DNA from 4 places in the Mesorhizobium sp. M8A.F.Ca.ET.207.01.1.1 genome. Region 1 is predicted to be linked to each of the others. Evidence: riboswitches for the same ligand, from Rfam matches in the RefSeq annotation. Region 1 holds a riboswitch; each other region holds the start of a gene.
The links. Region 1 has a riboswitch for thiamine pyrophosphate ahead of thiC (phosphomethylpyrimidine synthase ThiC). Riboswitches for the same ligand answer to the same signal wherever they lie in the genome.
Positions count from the first base shown of each region.

Region 2: it holds a riboswitch for thiamine pyrophosphate, as region 1 does, so the genes downstream of both, thiC (phosphomethylpyrimidine synthase ThiC) here and thiC (phosphomethylpyrimidine synthase ThiC) in region 1, are expected to answer to the same signal.
Region 3: it holds a riboswitch for thiamine pyrophosphate, as region 1 does, so the genes downstream of both, thiB (thiamine ABC transporter substrate binding subunit) here and thiC (phosphomethylpyrimidine synthase ThiC) in region 1, are expected to answer to the same signal.
Region 4: it holds a riboswitch for thiamine pyrophosphate, as region 1 does, so the genes downstream of both, EN850_RS15005 (YkoF family thiamine/hydroxymethylpyrimidine-binding protein) here and thiC (phosphomethylpyrimidine synthase ThiC) in region 1, are expected to answer to the same signal.

Region 1 covers NZ_SRUS01000012.1:4,928-8,750, reverse strand. Annotated here, with positions in the region: gene thiC (phosphomethylpyrimidine synthase ThiC) at 1-1,827, opposite strand, end outside; TPP riboswitch at 1,933-2,049, opposite strand; gene panD (aspartate 1-decarboxylase) at 2,158-2,610, opposite strand; partial or broken gene EN850_RS37300 (biotin synthase) at 2,726-2,827, opposite strand; gene nadC (carboxylating nicotinate-nucleotide diphosphorylase) at 2,976-3,823, opposite strand, start outside.
Region 2 covers NZ_SRUS01000014.1:85,649-89,471, reverse strand. Annotated here, with positions in the region: gene EN850_RS30345 (metallophosphoesterase) at 1-1,106, opposite strand, end outside; gene EN850_RS30340 (hypothetical protein) at 1,598-1,861, shown strand; TPP riboswitch at 2,179-2,295, shown strand; gene thiC (phosphomethylpyrimidine synthase ThiC) at 2,399-3,823, shown strand, end outside.
Region 3 covers NZ_SRUS01000009.1:181,787-185,609, reverse strand. Annotated here, with positions in the region: gene EN850_RS25325 (ABC-F family ATP-binding cassette domain-containing protein) at 1-1,083, opposite strand, end outside; gene EN850_RS25320 (thiamine diphosphokinase) at 1,085-1,729, opposite strand; TPP riboswitch at 1,816-1,930, shown strand; gene thiB (thiamine ABC transporter substrate binding subunit) at 1,974-2,972, shown strand; gene thiP (thiamine/thiamine pyrophosphate ABC transporter permease) at 3,197-3,823, shown strand, end outside.
Region 4 covers NZ_SRUS01000004.1:535,552-539,374, reverse strand. Annotated here, with positions in the region: gene EN850_RS15015 (ABC transporter ATP-binding protein) at 1-191, opposite strand, end outside; gene EN850_RS15010 (ABC transporter permease) at 188-1,006, opposite strand; gene EN850_RS15005 (YkoF family thiamine/hydroxymethylpyrimidine-binding protein) at 1,046-1,654, opposite strand; TPP riboswitch at 1,645-1,758, opposite strand; gene EN850_RS15000 (formyltransferase family protein) at 2,068-3,102, opposite strand; gene msrA (peptide-methionine (S)-S-oxide reductase MsrA) at 3,453-3,823, opposite strand, start outside.

The DNA.
Region 1 (3,823 bases):
CTCCGGCGCCTCTGGCATGAGCGCTACGCCGGTCTCGTCAGCCGGCATGTAGAGATCGCCGCCCTCGCGGTATTTCGCCGCCATCGCCGCCATGCCTTCCTTCTGGGCTTCGGCGCGGATGTCGTGGGAGATACGCATGGAGCAGAATTTCGGCCCGCACATCGAGCAGAAATGCGCCAGCTTGTGCGCCTCCTTGGGCAAGGTCTGGTCGTGGAAGGACCGCGCGGTTTCGGGGTCGAGCGACAGGTTGAACTGGTCTTCCCAGCGGAACTCGAAGCGCGCGCGGGAAAGGGCATCATCCCTGACTTTCGCTGCCGGATGGCCCTTCGCCAGATCGGCGGCATGGGCGGCGATTTTGTAGGTGATCACGCCAATCTTGACGTCGTTGCGATCGGGAAGGCCGAGATGCTCCTTGGGCGTGACATAGCAGAGCATGGCGGTGCCGAACCAGCCGATCATGGCAGCACCAATGCCTGAGGTGATATGGTCATAGCCCGGCGCAATGTCGGTCGTCAGTGGTCCAAGCGTATAGAAGGGCGCCTCGCCGCAGACAGCGAGCTGCTTGTCCATATTCTCCTTGATCTTGTGCATCGGCACATGGCCGGGACCTTCGATCATCACCTGGCAATCCTTGGCCCAGGCGATCTGCGTCAATTCGCCGAGCGTTTCCAGCTCGGCGAATTGCGCCGCATCATTGGCATCGGCGATCGAGCCCGGACGAAGGCCGTCGCCGAGCGAGAAGGATACGTCATAGGCGCGGCAGATGTCGCAGATCTCCTCGAAATGCTCATAGAGGAAGCTTTCCCGGTGATGGTGCAGGCACCATTTGGCCATGATCGAGCCACCGCGCGAGACGATGCCCGTGACCCGGTCGACGGTCAGCGGGATGTAATGCAGCCGCACACCGGCATGGATGGTGAAATAGTCGACGCCTTGTTCGGCCTGCTCGATCAGCGTGTCGCGGTACACCTCCCAGGTCAGGTCCTCGGCGATGCCGCCGACCTTCTCGAGCGCCTGGTAAAGCGGCACCGTGCCGATCGGCACCGGTGAATTGCGCAGGATCCAGTCGCGAATGTTGTGGATGTTGCGGCCGGTCGACAGGTCCATCACCGTATCGGCGCCCCAGCGGATCGCCCAGACCATTTTTTCGACCTCTTCGGCCATCGAGGAAGTGACAGCGGAATTGCCGATATTGGCGTTGATCTTGACGAGGAAATTGCGCCCGATGATCATCGGTTCGCTCTCTGGGTGGTTGATGTTGGCTGGAATGATCGCCCGCCCGTGCGCCACCTCGTCGCGTACGAATTCCGGCGTGACGAAATCGGGAATAGCCGCGCCGAAGCTTTCACCGTCGCGTTGCAGCTTGCCGCGGGCGATTTCCCGGCCGAGGTTTTCGCGGATGGCGACGAACTCCATCTCGGGCGTGATGATGCCGGCGCGCGCATAGGCAAGCTGTGTCACCGCCTTGCCGGCCCTGGCCCTTAGCGGCCGGTTGCGAATGGGAAATTCCGGCGTCAGGCGCTCACCCGTGACGAAGCCATTGTCTTCCGGCCGCACATGGCGGCCGTCATAGGCTTCGACATCGCCCCGCGCCGTGATCCATTCGTGGCGAGGCCGGGCGAGGCCCTTTTCGATGCTGGTTTCGACAGTCTGGTCGGTATAGGGGCCGGACGGATCGTAGACGGTGATGGGCGGCTCGCCCGCTGTCGGATGGACGGAGATTTCGCGCATCGGCACTTTGATGTGCGGATGGAGGACGCCGGGCTTGTGGATTTTCCGTGAGGCAGGCAGCGGTCCCGTTGAGACGGCTGGGGTTAGGGCATTCATCTTGAGGCTCCTTTGCTCATGCATTGGAGACCCAGTTCTGTGCCGGAAGGATGAAAAGACGCTTTGGTCGACCTGCTTGAAAACAGGTCTTCGGGCGTAAACTCCCGCAAAGCGCTTGCACCGTCCCTACGCCAGTATGAACTGGATCAGGTTCAACGGGTCACTGCGCCGCGATAGCCAGCAGTATCTCAGCCCCTTGCCGGGACTCCCCTGGTGAATGTTTTCGAATTGACCGAGCCGACACTGCTTTGTCAAGCGCATTTCCACCTGCGGCGGTGATCGGCGACTAATGAAACCCCGCGCAAAGCACGGGCAAATCTCGAGAGGAAGTCACGCGCCGGAGACCAGCGCAGGAATGGCCAAAGGCTCATTCGCCTCGTCAAGGATCGAGAAACTGTAACGCCCATGTGCGTCAAGATCGACGGAGTAGCTCAGGCGATCGAGTATGTGATTGTCCTGGTCGAAGGTGATGATCCGCGGCTTCAACGAGGTGATATTCGCTTCGTCCAGGTATATGGAGTTGCAAACAATGATCTGGTCGTCTGGCTGGCAGGTGCGGGCAGCCGCACCATTGAGGATGCAGCATCGTGAGCCGCGCTCGCCGAAAATGACATAGGTCGAAATCCGCGCACCGGAATTCTTGTTCCAAATCTCCACAAATTCCATCGGCAGGATCCCGGCTGCTTCGCAGTGGTCAGGGTCCAGCGTTATCGATCCATGGTAGTTGAGGTTCGCTTCGGTGACGTAGATGCCGTGCAGCTTGCCAGCGACTAGTTTTCGCAATGGTCCTGTTTCCTATCATCATGGATGAATCGTCCCGCCATCCTCTGGGTGGCCGGGTTACCCCGCTAGATTCCGACGACGAGGGCGCCGCCGCTGAGACCAGCGCCCGCCGCCGCCTGTTGGGATCGAAATTCCGGCGGTGAACGGTTTGCGCTTGAAACAGCAGGTCGTTGAAAGGCGCGTCATGCAGCGCCCGAGCAGCTTCCACGGTCCACATCCGGTGGCCGTCGAAGGATTGAGCTTCACGCATGGTTTTTCCGAAATCGCTGCGTGCATTTCCATCCTGTTCCCCTTGCATTGGGCGACCTAGGCACCTTTGAACTTGGCGGGCTGGGTCGAAAAAGCGTCCGGTCGACCGCCGATTGTCAGGCCCGACGGACAAATTTCGCGGAGTCGAGCCCGATATCGAGGATTGGCGCGCTGTGGGTCAACCAGCCGATGGAGATCAGGTCGACACCGGTCGCGGAGACGGCTGGAGCCGTCGCCGGCGTTATCCTGCCCGACGCCTCGGTAATCGCCTGGCCGGCAACCATCGCCACTGCTTGGCGCAATTCGTCGACAGACATGTTGTCGAGCAGGACGGCGTCTGGGGCGAGGGCCATAGCCTCTTCTAACTGGGCTAGCGTATCGACCTCGACTTCGATCTTGACTAGGTGGCCGACGCTGCATCGCGCGCGCTCGATTGCCATGCGAATTCCGCCAGCGATGGCGATGTGGTTGTCCTTAATCAGGATGGCGTCGTCGAGACCGAAACGATGATTGGAGCCGCCACCGGCGCGCACGGCATATTTTTCGACCGCTCGCAATCCAGGCGTCGTCTTGCGCGTGCAGACGATTCTTGCGCCGTGGCCGCGGACCGCCGCGACGATCAATGCCGTCGCGGTGGCGATACCGCTCAGATGGCACAGAAAATTGAGCGCCGTCCGTTCCGCGGTGAGTATGGCCCGGGCCGGACCGCTGACCGATGCGATGGTCTCACCTTGCGCGATGTTGCTGCCGTCCGCTCGCTCCACTGTCATCTCGACATCCTGGTCGATCAACCTGAAAGCGAGCATCGCCAGGTCGAGACCGGCTATAGTTCCGGCCTCGCGCGCAGTCAGCACCGTTGTCGCATGATGGTCCTTCGGTACGATGGCATCAGTGGTCAAATCACCGGCCTTGCCAAGGTCCTCGAGCAGAGCTGCCCGCACCAGAGGCTCGAGCATGATCGTTG
Region 2 (3,823 bases), on a different contig from region 1:
TTGCCGTTGGACATGGTCGAAATAAAGCAATGTTCGCCTTCCATGACCGTCCCGTCGGCGACATTGGTGCGGTAGGGTATAAGTCGGATGCCGACGAGCTCTCCCTGATCGGTCGTGAAGAAGACGAGCTCATTGAAACCTGACTGTATCTCTGGTGCTGAGATGCAGATCAATTTGCCGTCCGGAAACCTTGGATCGTTGACGATCTCGACCGGATCAGCATGTATGTGTCCATGCAGGTAGACGATAGGCTTGTTGCCCTGCAGCAGCTGAGTTCTGACAAATCCGCTGTTGAGCATCTCCGCGTATGGCGTAATGCGCGGAGTCTTTTGTGGCAGCAGATTGTGATGGCCGATCATGATGCCGTAACGCATGTCGGGCTGCTGGAGCAATTCCTGTAGGCCTGCAAGCATCTCACGCGAGATGTATGGCGTGTCCATCTGACCGTAATACTCGTCGTCGGACGCCTCCTTGTCTGGATCGCTGGGAGGTGTCGCGGGCGAATGTCCCGAGATGTCCGGCGAGCCGAGATCTACAGGCTCTGTAGAAGGACTGAGTGCCTCGAGACGATCACGAAGGAACGCGGGAAGGTTTTGAAGCTCCCAACTGCCTATCGCTGTGTTGACGAGGATGAAGTTTGCGCCTGCGGATCCTGTCGGAAGTCTGAAGTGCACGGGTTGGTCCACGGGAACGGTCTGCCAACCCAAGCGGGCGGCTAAACTCGCCATTTCGCTGAATTTCTCAGTCGGTCCAAGTTCGCGCGCGTCATCACGGTTCACATCGTGATTTCCCGGTACGAATATCAACGGAAGCGCCTTTGAACTGCGTCCCTGTGCGCGGCAGAGCAACGTGAAATGCTGGAATGCCGAAGCAATGAAGGTCTTGTCGCCACGGCTCGTGAAATCCCCCATGAAGGCGATCGTATCCAAGGGCTTCGAAGTCGTCAGCCGCCGAAGTTTCGTCAAGACGGCACGCAGCGAAGACGCGCGTAGCTTCTGCGTTATTTTCGGAGCGAACTTGCTATCCTTGGCATCGATGTTGCTAGAGGAAGGATGCCAGTCCGGATAGTGAATATCGCCTACTTGAAGGATTCGCACCCGCCGCATAACTCGCCCCCCTGCCGAGAGCCATAGACTAATCCGTTCGCTTTTGCCAAGCGCGAACGATCATCCGCAGTGTCCTTAACGAGGTAGCCTGCACTTTTCGAGAATTGCCACGGCGGCTATTTTTCGGCTGTGAAGCACACGAGACCCGTGACGTGAGACCCAGTTGCTCAATGCCCAGTTGCTCAATGAGCTTTCTTACGAATAAGGGAGAATTTCCGCGGCCGGACTATCTCTGAGCGAGCGTGCATGACTGCCAACGGAAGGTCTTGCACGCACCCTTGCGATCTTGAGCAATGGTCGCCATGACTTTCTTCTTGCAGGCTTTTGAGTGGCCCAGCCTGCGATCACCAGACCCCACCGATTCTAAAGAGCGTGGCAGATGGGATAGTCGAGGTTGCCCGTGCACAGTCACGCTCAGGGCTTGCGCCGCCCAGAGGACACGCTGAAAAGGCAGATTGGGGCGCAAGCACGCCATTCACGAGAGGTTCGACATGAAGACCATGCAAGAAAAAGACATTCCGGCATTCGTACAAGCAGTTGTGGACGCCGGCTGCAAAATTTGCGCGATTGGCAACTTGGGATACGTCTTTGGCGATGCTGATTTCACGCCAGCGCAACGGAGGGCCGTCGAGCCACAGCTGCGTAGGATTGCTGAAATCTACGGCGAACGCGATCATCTCATGAACGAGATAGCTGTATATCTGCGGTCGATCGGACGCCATGTCGAGGTTGAGCCGAAGACAGGTATTTCCTGATGGCCGTGATCGCGAGAAGCCGTCTTCCAACCTCTGAATCCTAAAGGAGGTGACCCCCAAGGCCGTTCGTCACCTTCGACCAGAATAACCACATCCGTGACCGCCTGAGCTACTTGGTCGATACGCGCACATGGCCAATACAGTTTCTCCATCCTTCACGAAGCGAATGAGGCTTTGGCCATTCAGCCCCGGTCTACGGGGCGTGACTTGTCCCCGATGCATGCGCGAGCTCTCCGCCCGGCTGGCCGCCGGTCGTCGCCACCGGCCGAAGGCGCCCGAATGCGCTTGACAAGATAGCGTCAGCCCGTTCAACCTAAGGCATTCACCAGGGGAGTCCCGGCAAGGGGCTGAGATACTGCTGGCTTTCGCGGCGCAGTGACCCGTTGAACCTGATCCAGTTCATACTGGCGTAGGGACGGTGCAAGCGCTTTGCGGGAGTTTACGCCCGAGGTCCTGTTGCAGCAGGTCTACAGAAGCGTCTTTTCATCCTTCCGGCACAGAACTGGGTCTCCAATGCATGAGCAAAGGAGCCTCACGATGAATGCCCTCACCCCCGCCGTATCGACGGGACCACTGCCCGCCTCGCGGAAAATCCACAAGCCCGGCGTCCTCTACCCGCAGATCAGGGTGCCGATGCGCGAGATTTCCGTCCATCCGACGGCCGGCGAACCGCCCGTCACCGTCTACGATCCGTCCGGCCCCTACACCGATCCATCAGTCGAAACCAGCATCGAAAAAGGCCTTGCCCGGCTTCGCCACGAATGGGTCACGGCGCGTGGCGATGTCGAAGCCTATGACGGCCGCCACGTCCGGCCGGAAGACAATGGATTCGCCACCGGCGAGCGCCTGACACCGGAATTTCCGATACGCAATCGGCCGCTCAAGGCCAAGCAGGGCAAGGCGGTGACCCAACTTGCCTATGCGCGCGCCGGCATCATCACGCCAGAAATGGAGTTCGTAGCCATCCGCGAGAATCTCGGCCGCGAGGTGATGCGCGGCAAGCTGCAACGCGACGGCGAAGCCTTCGGCGCGGCGATCCCAGATTTCGTCACACCCGAATTCGTGCGCGACGAGGTGGCGCGCGGGCGCGCAATCATTCCCGCCAACATCAATCATCCCGAGAGCGAGCCGATGATCATCGGTCGCAATTTTCTGGTCAAGATCAACGCCAACATCGGTAACTCGGCTGTCACATCGTCGATGGCCGAAGAGGTCGAAAAAATGGTCTGGGCTATCCGCTGGGGCGCGGACACGGTGATGGACCTGTCGACCGGCCGCAACATCCACAACATCCGCGACTGGATCGTGCGCAATGCGCCGGTGCCGATCGGTACGGTGCCGCTCTATCAGGCGCTGGAAAAGGTCAACGGCATCGCCGAGGATCTGAACTGGGAGGTCTACCGCGACACGCTGATCGAGCAGGCCGAGCAAGGCGTCGACTATTTCACCATCCACGCCGGCGTGCGGCTGCACTACATCCCGCTGACCGTCGACCGGGTCACGGGCATCGTCTCGCGCGGCGGCTCGATCATGGCCAAATGGTGCCTGCACCATCACCGGGAGAGCTTCCTCTACGAGCATTTCGAGGAGATCTGCGACATCGCCAGAGCCTATGACGTCTCCTTCTCGCTCGGCGACGGCCTTCGTCCCGGTTCAATCGCCGATGCGAACGACGCGGCGCAATTCGCCGAACTGGAAACACTTGGAGAACTCACCAAGATTGCCTGGGCAAAGGACTGCCAGGTGATGATCGAAGGCCCGGGCCATGTCCCCATGCACAAGATCAAGCAGAACATGGACAAGCAGCTCGCAGTGTGCGGTGAGGCGCCGTTCTACACGTTGGGGCCGCTGACGACCGACATCGCGCCGGGCTATGACCACATCACCTCAGGGATAGGTGCCGCCATGATAGGCTGGTTCGGCACCGCAATGCTTTGCTACGTCACGCCGAAAGAGCATCTC
Region 3 (3,823 bases), on a different contig from region 1:
CTCCTGCGGGTCGACCGCCTCGCGCTTCTGGTCGAGCGTGGCGATCTCCAGATTCGTGCCGAGCCGTATCGAACCAGCGTCCGGCGTCAATTCGCCGGTCAGCATCTTCAGAAGCGTCGTCTTGCCGGCGCCGTTCGGTCCGACGAGGCCGACGCGGTCGCCGCGCTGGATGCGGGTCGAGAACCCCTTGACGACGGTGAGGTCGCCAAAGCTCTTCTCTATGTTTTTCGCCTCGATCACCAGCTTGCCGGATTCGGCCGCGTCGCTGGCCACCATTGTCGCGGTGCCCTCGGCGCCGCGATGGCCGCGAAAGCGCTGGCGCATGGTCTGCAGTTCGCCGAGACGTCGCATGTTGCGCTTGCGCCGTGCCGTCACGCCGTAGCGCAGCCAGTGCTCCTCGCGCACGATCTGGCGGCCGAGCTTGTGCTGCTCGCGCTCTTCCTCCTCCAGCACGAGGTCGCGCCATTCCTCGAAATGGCCAAAGCCCTTGTCCAACCGGCGGGTCTGGCCACGGTCGAGCCAGACGGTGGCACGCGACACACGCTCGAGGAAGCGGCGGTCGTGCGAGATCACGATGAGCGCCGAGGAAGTCCGGACGAGTTCCTCTTCCAGCCATTCGATCACCGACAGATCAAGATGGTTAGTCGGCTCATCAAGAAGCAGGATGTCGGGCTCCGGCGCCATGACGCGGGCAAGGGCGGCGCGCCTGGCCTCGCCGCCGGACAGGTCTGCCGGACGCTCCTCGCCCGACAGGCCGAGATGCTCCATCAGATAGCTGGCGCGGTAGGGATCGTCGGCCGGGCCGAGCCCGGCCTCGACATAGGCCCGCACATTGGCAAAGCCGTCCATGTCGGGCATTTGCGGCAGATAGCGGACAGTCGCCGAAGGCTGGCGGAACACCTCGCCGTCCTGCGGTTCGATCAGGCCGGCGGCGATCTTGAGCAGCGTCGACTTGCCGGACCCGTTGCGGCCGACCAGCGCGATCTTGTCGCCGGCCGACGCGGTCAGGGCGGCGCCATCGAGCAGCGGCGTGCCGCCAAAAGTCAGTCTTATCCCGTCGAGATTGAGAAGGGGCGGGGCCATGTCAGCTTTCGGGCAATGGATAGGGATGGGCGAGCAGCAGCGCGCGGCCGTGGCCGAGCGCGATGTCGAGGCGGCCCTTGACCTCGTTGGAAATGGTCAGCGACGATCCGAAAACCACCTCGACCTTGTCGAGCGGCCATTTGGCGCCGGTGACGGTCAGGCCGGAGAGTTCGGAAAAGCCGAGAATAGAAAATAGCGTGCCGTCGGCATAATCGAAGCTGGCCCTGCCGTTGAGCAAGGGGACACCCTCCTGGGCGCCGCTGGTCAAAAGCACATCCGTTCCGGCCTCGGCCAGCCGCAGGCCAAGCGCCAGATGCAGAAAGGCGTGATCGGCGCGCTTGCCGCCGAAGGCTCCCGCCAGCACAAGGCGGGTCGCGCCGCGCTCCAGTGCGGCCGCGATCGCCAGTTCGCCGTCGGTCTTGTCCTTTTCCGTCGGGAAGGTTTGCTGGGGCACGGCGGCGAGATGGGCGGGCAGATCGGCCGGAACCGAATCGAAATCACCGACCCACAATTCCGGCACTAGGCCCAGTATCCGCGCATGACCGATGCCGGCGTCGGCGGCGATCACGCGCGAGCCTTCGACCTGGCGGTCGAGCCGGGGCGTGCGGAGGAGATCGCCGCCAAGCAGGATGGTGAATGTGCTCATATCCCGTCGCCTTACCAGCCCGGCACGGGAAACGGAAGGCGGCAAACTCCCACTTGCGTGTCCCACCCGCCGGGCCTATGTGTCGAAACGCTCTAACGGGGTGCCGGACGCGAATTTCGCGGGCCGGCTGAGAGGCAGTCTCGCCAACCCGCTGAACCTGATCCGGTTTGTACCGGCGGAGGGATTAGACGTTTCGGACAGTCCGACGCCTCAATTCCTTTCAACGCAAACGAAGGAGGCGCCGATGCGCACGTTTTTATATTCTCTCATCGCAGCCACGGCGGTGACGCTGTCCGGGCCGGCCTTGGCCAAGGACAAGCTCACGGTCTACACCTATGAGAGCTTCACCGCCGACTGGGGTCCAGGCCCCGTGGTGAAGAAGGAATTCGAGGCCGAATGCGGCTGCGATGTCGAGTTCGTCTCGGTCGCCGACGGCGTGGCGCTGCTCAACCGCGTCAAGCTGGAAGGCGCTTCGACCAAGGCCGACATCGTGCTCGGCCTCGACACCAATCTCACCGCCGATGCCAAGGCCTCCGGCCTGTTCGCGCCGCATGGCGCGGTGAGCGATGTCAACGTGCCGGGCGGCTGGAGCGACGATACTTTTGTTCCCTTCGACTACGGCTATTTCGCCGTCGTCTACGATACGCAAAAGCTGAAGTCGCCGCCGAAAAGCTTGAAGGAGCTGGTCGAGGGCAGCGCCGACGACAAGATCGTCATCCAGGACCCGCGCACCTCGACGCCCGGACTCGGCCTGCTGCTCTGGGTGAAGTCGGTCTATGGCGACAAGGCGCCGGAGGCCTGGGCCAAGCTCAAGACCAAGGTGCTGACCGTGACGCCGGGCTGGAGCGAGGCCTATGGCCTGTTCACCAAGGGCGAGGCGCCGATGGTGCTTTCCTACACCACCTCCCCGGCCTACCATATGGTCGCCGAGAACACCGAGCGTTACCAGGCGGCGTCTTTCGAAGAGGGCGAGTATCTGCAGATCGAGGTCGCCGGCATCACCACGACCGGAGCCAAGAACCCGCTGGCGGAAAAATTCATGGCCTTCATGACCGGACCGAAATTCCAGGACGCCATCCCCGAGACCAACTGGATGTTCCCGGCCGGCAAGACCGACAAGCCGCTCAACCCAGCCTTCGACAAACTGGTCAAGCCGACCAAGACCCTGCTGTTCAGCCCGGACGAGGTCGCGGCCAACCGCAAGGCCTGGGTGGATGAATGGCTGGCGGTGATGAGCAAGTAGTTGGCTGTATGATCCGAAGATGAATGCTCTACGGCGCCCCCCTCTGTCCTGCCGGACATCTCCCCCGCTTGGGGGGAGATTGGCTGTCATCGGCGATTTCGCCAATCGCCAACATTGCAGGAATGAGCTGGGCGCCGGAGCTGCTAATCTCCCCCCTCGTGGAGGAGATGTCCGACGGGACAGAGGGGGGCGCGAAGGAACGCGACGCACGTTAAAGGCCTTTCGTGCAACCCGCGTCTGATCCCCGCATTACCGCCGGCAGCGTAGCGCTGGCGGCGATCGCGCTCTTGATCGGCGGCGCGTTTGCCGGGCTGCTTGTCGAAGGCGCACACGACCTCTCCGGCGCCTGGGCGGCCTTCGACCCTTATCTGTTGCGCGTCGTGCGCTTCACACTCTGGCAGGCGGCCCTGTCAACGCTGCTCTCCGTCGGGCCGGCCCTGTTCGTGGCGCGGGCGCTGTCGCGGCATCCACGGTTTTTCGGCCGCGCCTTCATTCTGCAGCTCTTCGCCGTGCCGTTGGCGCTGCCGGCGATCGTCGCGGCGCTCGGCATTCTGGCGCTTTATGGCCGTGCCGGCTATTTCGCCGGCCTGTTCAACTGGGTTGGCGGCCAGGGCTGGCCGGGCATCTACGGCCTCTCCGGCATTCTCGTCGCCCATGTCTTCTTCAACCTGCCACTGGCCACCCGCCTGTTCCTCGAGGCGCTGCAGACCATCCCCTCCGACCAGTGGCGGCTGGCGAGCCAGCTCGGCATGGCGGCGCGGCCGGCGTTCCGGTTGATCGAATGGCCAACGCTGCGCGCCGCCATGCCCGGCGTCGCCGGGCTCGTTTTCATGCTCTGCATCACATCCTTC
Region 4 (3,823 bases), on a different contig from region 1:
GCGCCGTCGAAAAACATCTCACCCTCGCCATGCTCGGCGCCGGTCAGAAGCTGGAACAGCGTCGACTTGCCGGCACCCGAAGGCCCAAGGATCGAGACGAATTCGCCGGCATCCACGCGCAGCGAAATGTCGGCGAGCACTTCGAGCCCGCCAAAGGCCTTGCGTATATGCCGCAATTCGAGCCGGCTCATGCTTGCGGGCCTTTTCCGGCGGCTTGCCTGCCAGCGGCTCTTTCCCATGGCATGGCAAGTCGCTGCACCACCACCGTCAGCCCGAACAGGACGAGGGTAAGGGCCGCGCTGACGCCGACGGCGGCGAGCACCAGGTCGGGACGGAAATTGTTTTTGGCGTTGAGCATGTAGATGCCCAGCCCTTTGGCCGCGCCCGCATATTCGGCGAAGATGGCGCCGACGACGGCATAGGTGATGGAGATCCTGAGGCCAGCGAAGAAATAAGGCAGCGCCGAAGGCAACCGTGCCAGGATGAAGACCCGCCAGCGCCCTGCTCCCATGGCGCGCAGCATCTGCCCGATCTCGACCTCGGTAGCCTCGTAGCCCTGCACCAGGGCCACCAGCATCGGGAAGAAGGTGACCAGTGCCACCAGCATGATCTTGGGCGTCAGCCCGAAGCCGAACCACAGCACCACCAATGGCGCGATGGCGACCAGCGGCAAGGTCTGGCTGACTATGAAGACAGGAAACAGCGCGCGCCGCAAAGGCTGGAAGAAGTCGACCAGCATCGACAGCGCGAAGGCGGCGCTGAGCGAGCAGGCAAAACCGATCAGCGTGGCGCGGATGGTGGGAATGGCGTTGTCGAGCAGCGCGTCACGATTGAGCATCGCCTGTTCGAAGACGCGCGAGGGTGCCGGCAGAACCGTCGGCTTGATGCCGGAATGGTTTGCGTAGAGTTCCCACGCCACGAGCACCAGGCCGATCGATATCACGGCCGGCGCCGCCTGGGCGAGGAAGCCCGCGAGTTGACGCGGGTTGAACGACGATGAAGCCACGAGAGGATGACCTTGACGGCGCGCGTCGGCGCGAACGGTTCAAACGGCAGTGGGACTGTTGGCCGAAACCGTGACGTCGAGGGTTACGTGGCCGGCGCCTGGTCCGAAGCGGCAGAAGGCTTCGTCGAGCGCCGAGAAGATCGCGCCGGCATCGCCGCGCAGCTTGGTGCAGAAATTCTTGGAGCGATCGTAGACGCCGGACTGCTTCAGGAAATCGATGCAGCCATAGATCTCGTCCATGTGGTCGTCCGTGCCCATCACATAGAGCGAGAACTGCGCCGCCGCTGGCTGCCCAGTGGCGGGCGCGCCGCGCACGGCGGAAATGGCGGCTTGCTTGCGCGGGCCGAGTGGCCCGGCAGGGCCGCCAAACGTGTCGGAGCGGCAGATCGGATCGTCCGGCTCACCTGGGCAACCACGCGAAATGGTCGCCGACAGCACGCAATGCTTACCGCTGCCAGACGCAGCCACGAAAAGGTCGCGCAGCGCCGGGAATAGCACCTCGGGGGGCCCGACCAGCAAGGTCGAGATGTCGTCGGTCTCGATCCTGAGCTTGTCGCGATACGGATCGAGCGCGCCGAGCGCACCCAGGATGACGCCGACAAAATCGTCGGCCATGGGATATAGGGAAACCTGTGCGCCTGAAAACATCGCCCGCCTCGCTCCGCTGGTATTACCCAGATCAGCTTCTAGGGTCTGTGGGCTTGCCGCCCCCGTCTCAGCCCCGACCGTACGGAGCACCCCTGTGGATGGCGGCGTTAAAGCACCATTCGATCGGTTGGGGAAGCTGTTTTTTCAGCAAGCTGCGCCAAAAGCATTGCGCCAGCGCAGGCGCAACCGGGTGTTGACGGCCCGGAATTTGTCTCGATCCGGGCGCAGCCAACAGCCCGACCATCACGCCGGGCGACATGAAATTCCAACGCGGACCAGAATTGCCCGACCAGCACGCGGACGGATGCCAATGGCAGGGCGACCGCGCCGACCGTGAACGACAAGAACTGCGGTAAGTAGTTTTCGCAGCAGGAAAAGCGCGGACGCAAGTTCCGCCATGCGCATTGGCTTCACTATCCGCCACGACCGGCCGGCGGTACCTCTGGCGCCGATTCGCTGGCTACTTTGCCAAACACTCTTATTTCGGGGCACGGTTTTCCGGCTTTTGGCCGTGCGAATGCGGCGTGGATTTTCATCAACCGTTTGAGCAGGCGGCCATAGGTGAGGTATCGAACCCGGCCATTGGCAAGATCGAACTCCACCCTCCCCCATCGCCTGACCGGCCTCTTTCCAATTGCCGGACCCAGTCGCGCGATCTGAAAGGCCAACCGGACCTCGCGGCCGGCAACGTCCAGATAGATACCGGGATTGCCGCCCAGGACGTGCCACAATCGGGCAACGTGCTCGATCGACATGTCGGATGAAATCGCCATGTGGTTCCGCTCAAGTCGCGCCCAGACGAAATCACCGGTTGGCTGCCGCGTCCCGGACACCAAATCCTCGCAATAGGCTGGCGCCACCTCGCGCACCAACGCGCGCATCGCGGTCGCCACGCTGTCGGCCACATCCCGCCGCGTTGCCCAGTGTGCTTCGCAGAACGGCACCTGTCCGAGGATGTCACCGTCATCGAAATTGGCGGACATCTTGTGCAATGTCACGCCGCCATGGACGGCATGCTGGCCGTCCGCGACCAGGCGATGGAGAGGATGCGGACCCCGGTAGTTGGGCAGCAGCGCTGGATGAAAATTAAGCCCGCCCTTGGGAAAGAGGCTGAGCAGTTGTTGTGGGATCAGGGTCGGGAAAGCGTAGCAGATCAGTACATCCGCGGCGACGTCAGGCAATTGCCGGCCAAGCTCGTCCCAGTCGTAAGGCCGGCCGAATTCGATCAACTTCACCGGTGTGTTGCCGAGATAGCGCCTGAGCAGAAGCTGGCGCCTCAGCCGGCGCCGAAAATTGCCAATGCTGAAGCCTCTGGATGGGCGCTGAAAGCCAGGCACGATGATCGCGCCAATACGGTTTCCCGCCTCCACCCACCCGGAAAGCAGGGGCCCGGTGTAAGCAGAAACATCCAGGATGAAAACTGCATTGAGCTGCCGGGCGCCGGCCACAGGCTCGAAAGAAATCATCTTTTCAAATCCGGCGGGGCAAGACATCGCCCGGCAATCCGAGCACCGTAACGAACCGGTCCAGTCACTACCAAAAGACCGGCCGAGCCGTCAGCCTGGTTTGGGAGAAAGCGGTCCTGCCGCGGCGACACTTGAGAGCCTTTCCCGCTTCACCAACACAGGTTTTTCGTAGAGTTTCCTCATGCTCCCCCTGAAATCAATCAACCCGCGCAGTTGGTCAGCAGTGCCGCGGACTGTCAACCGCCGGGCGGGGCTGACAGCCGCTATTGATATGGCCTCGCGGCAATCGGCGGGCGCTTAAACCCACTGCCGCAAAGACTGATCCGCGAGCCTTATGAAACGGCCTTTTCACGAACCGGCAGTTTCCAACCCGGCCTGACGAAATGGCAGGTGTAGCCGTTCGGATACTTCTCCAGATAATCCTGGTGCTCGGGCTCGGCCTCCCAGAACGCTCCGGCTGGAGCGAGCTCGGTGACAACCTTGCCGGGCCACAGGCCAGAGGCATCGACATCGGCGATGGTGTCCTCCGCCACACGCTTCTGCTCCTCACTGGTGTAGTAGATTGCCGAGCGATAGCTCATGCCGACATCGTTGCCCTGGCGGTTGCGCGTCGTCGGATCGTGGATCTGGAAGAAGAATTCCAGAAGCTGGCGGAAGCTGATTTTCGCCGGATCGAAGCTGATCTCGATGGCTTCGGCATGCG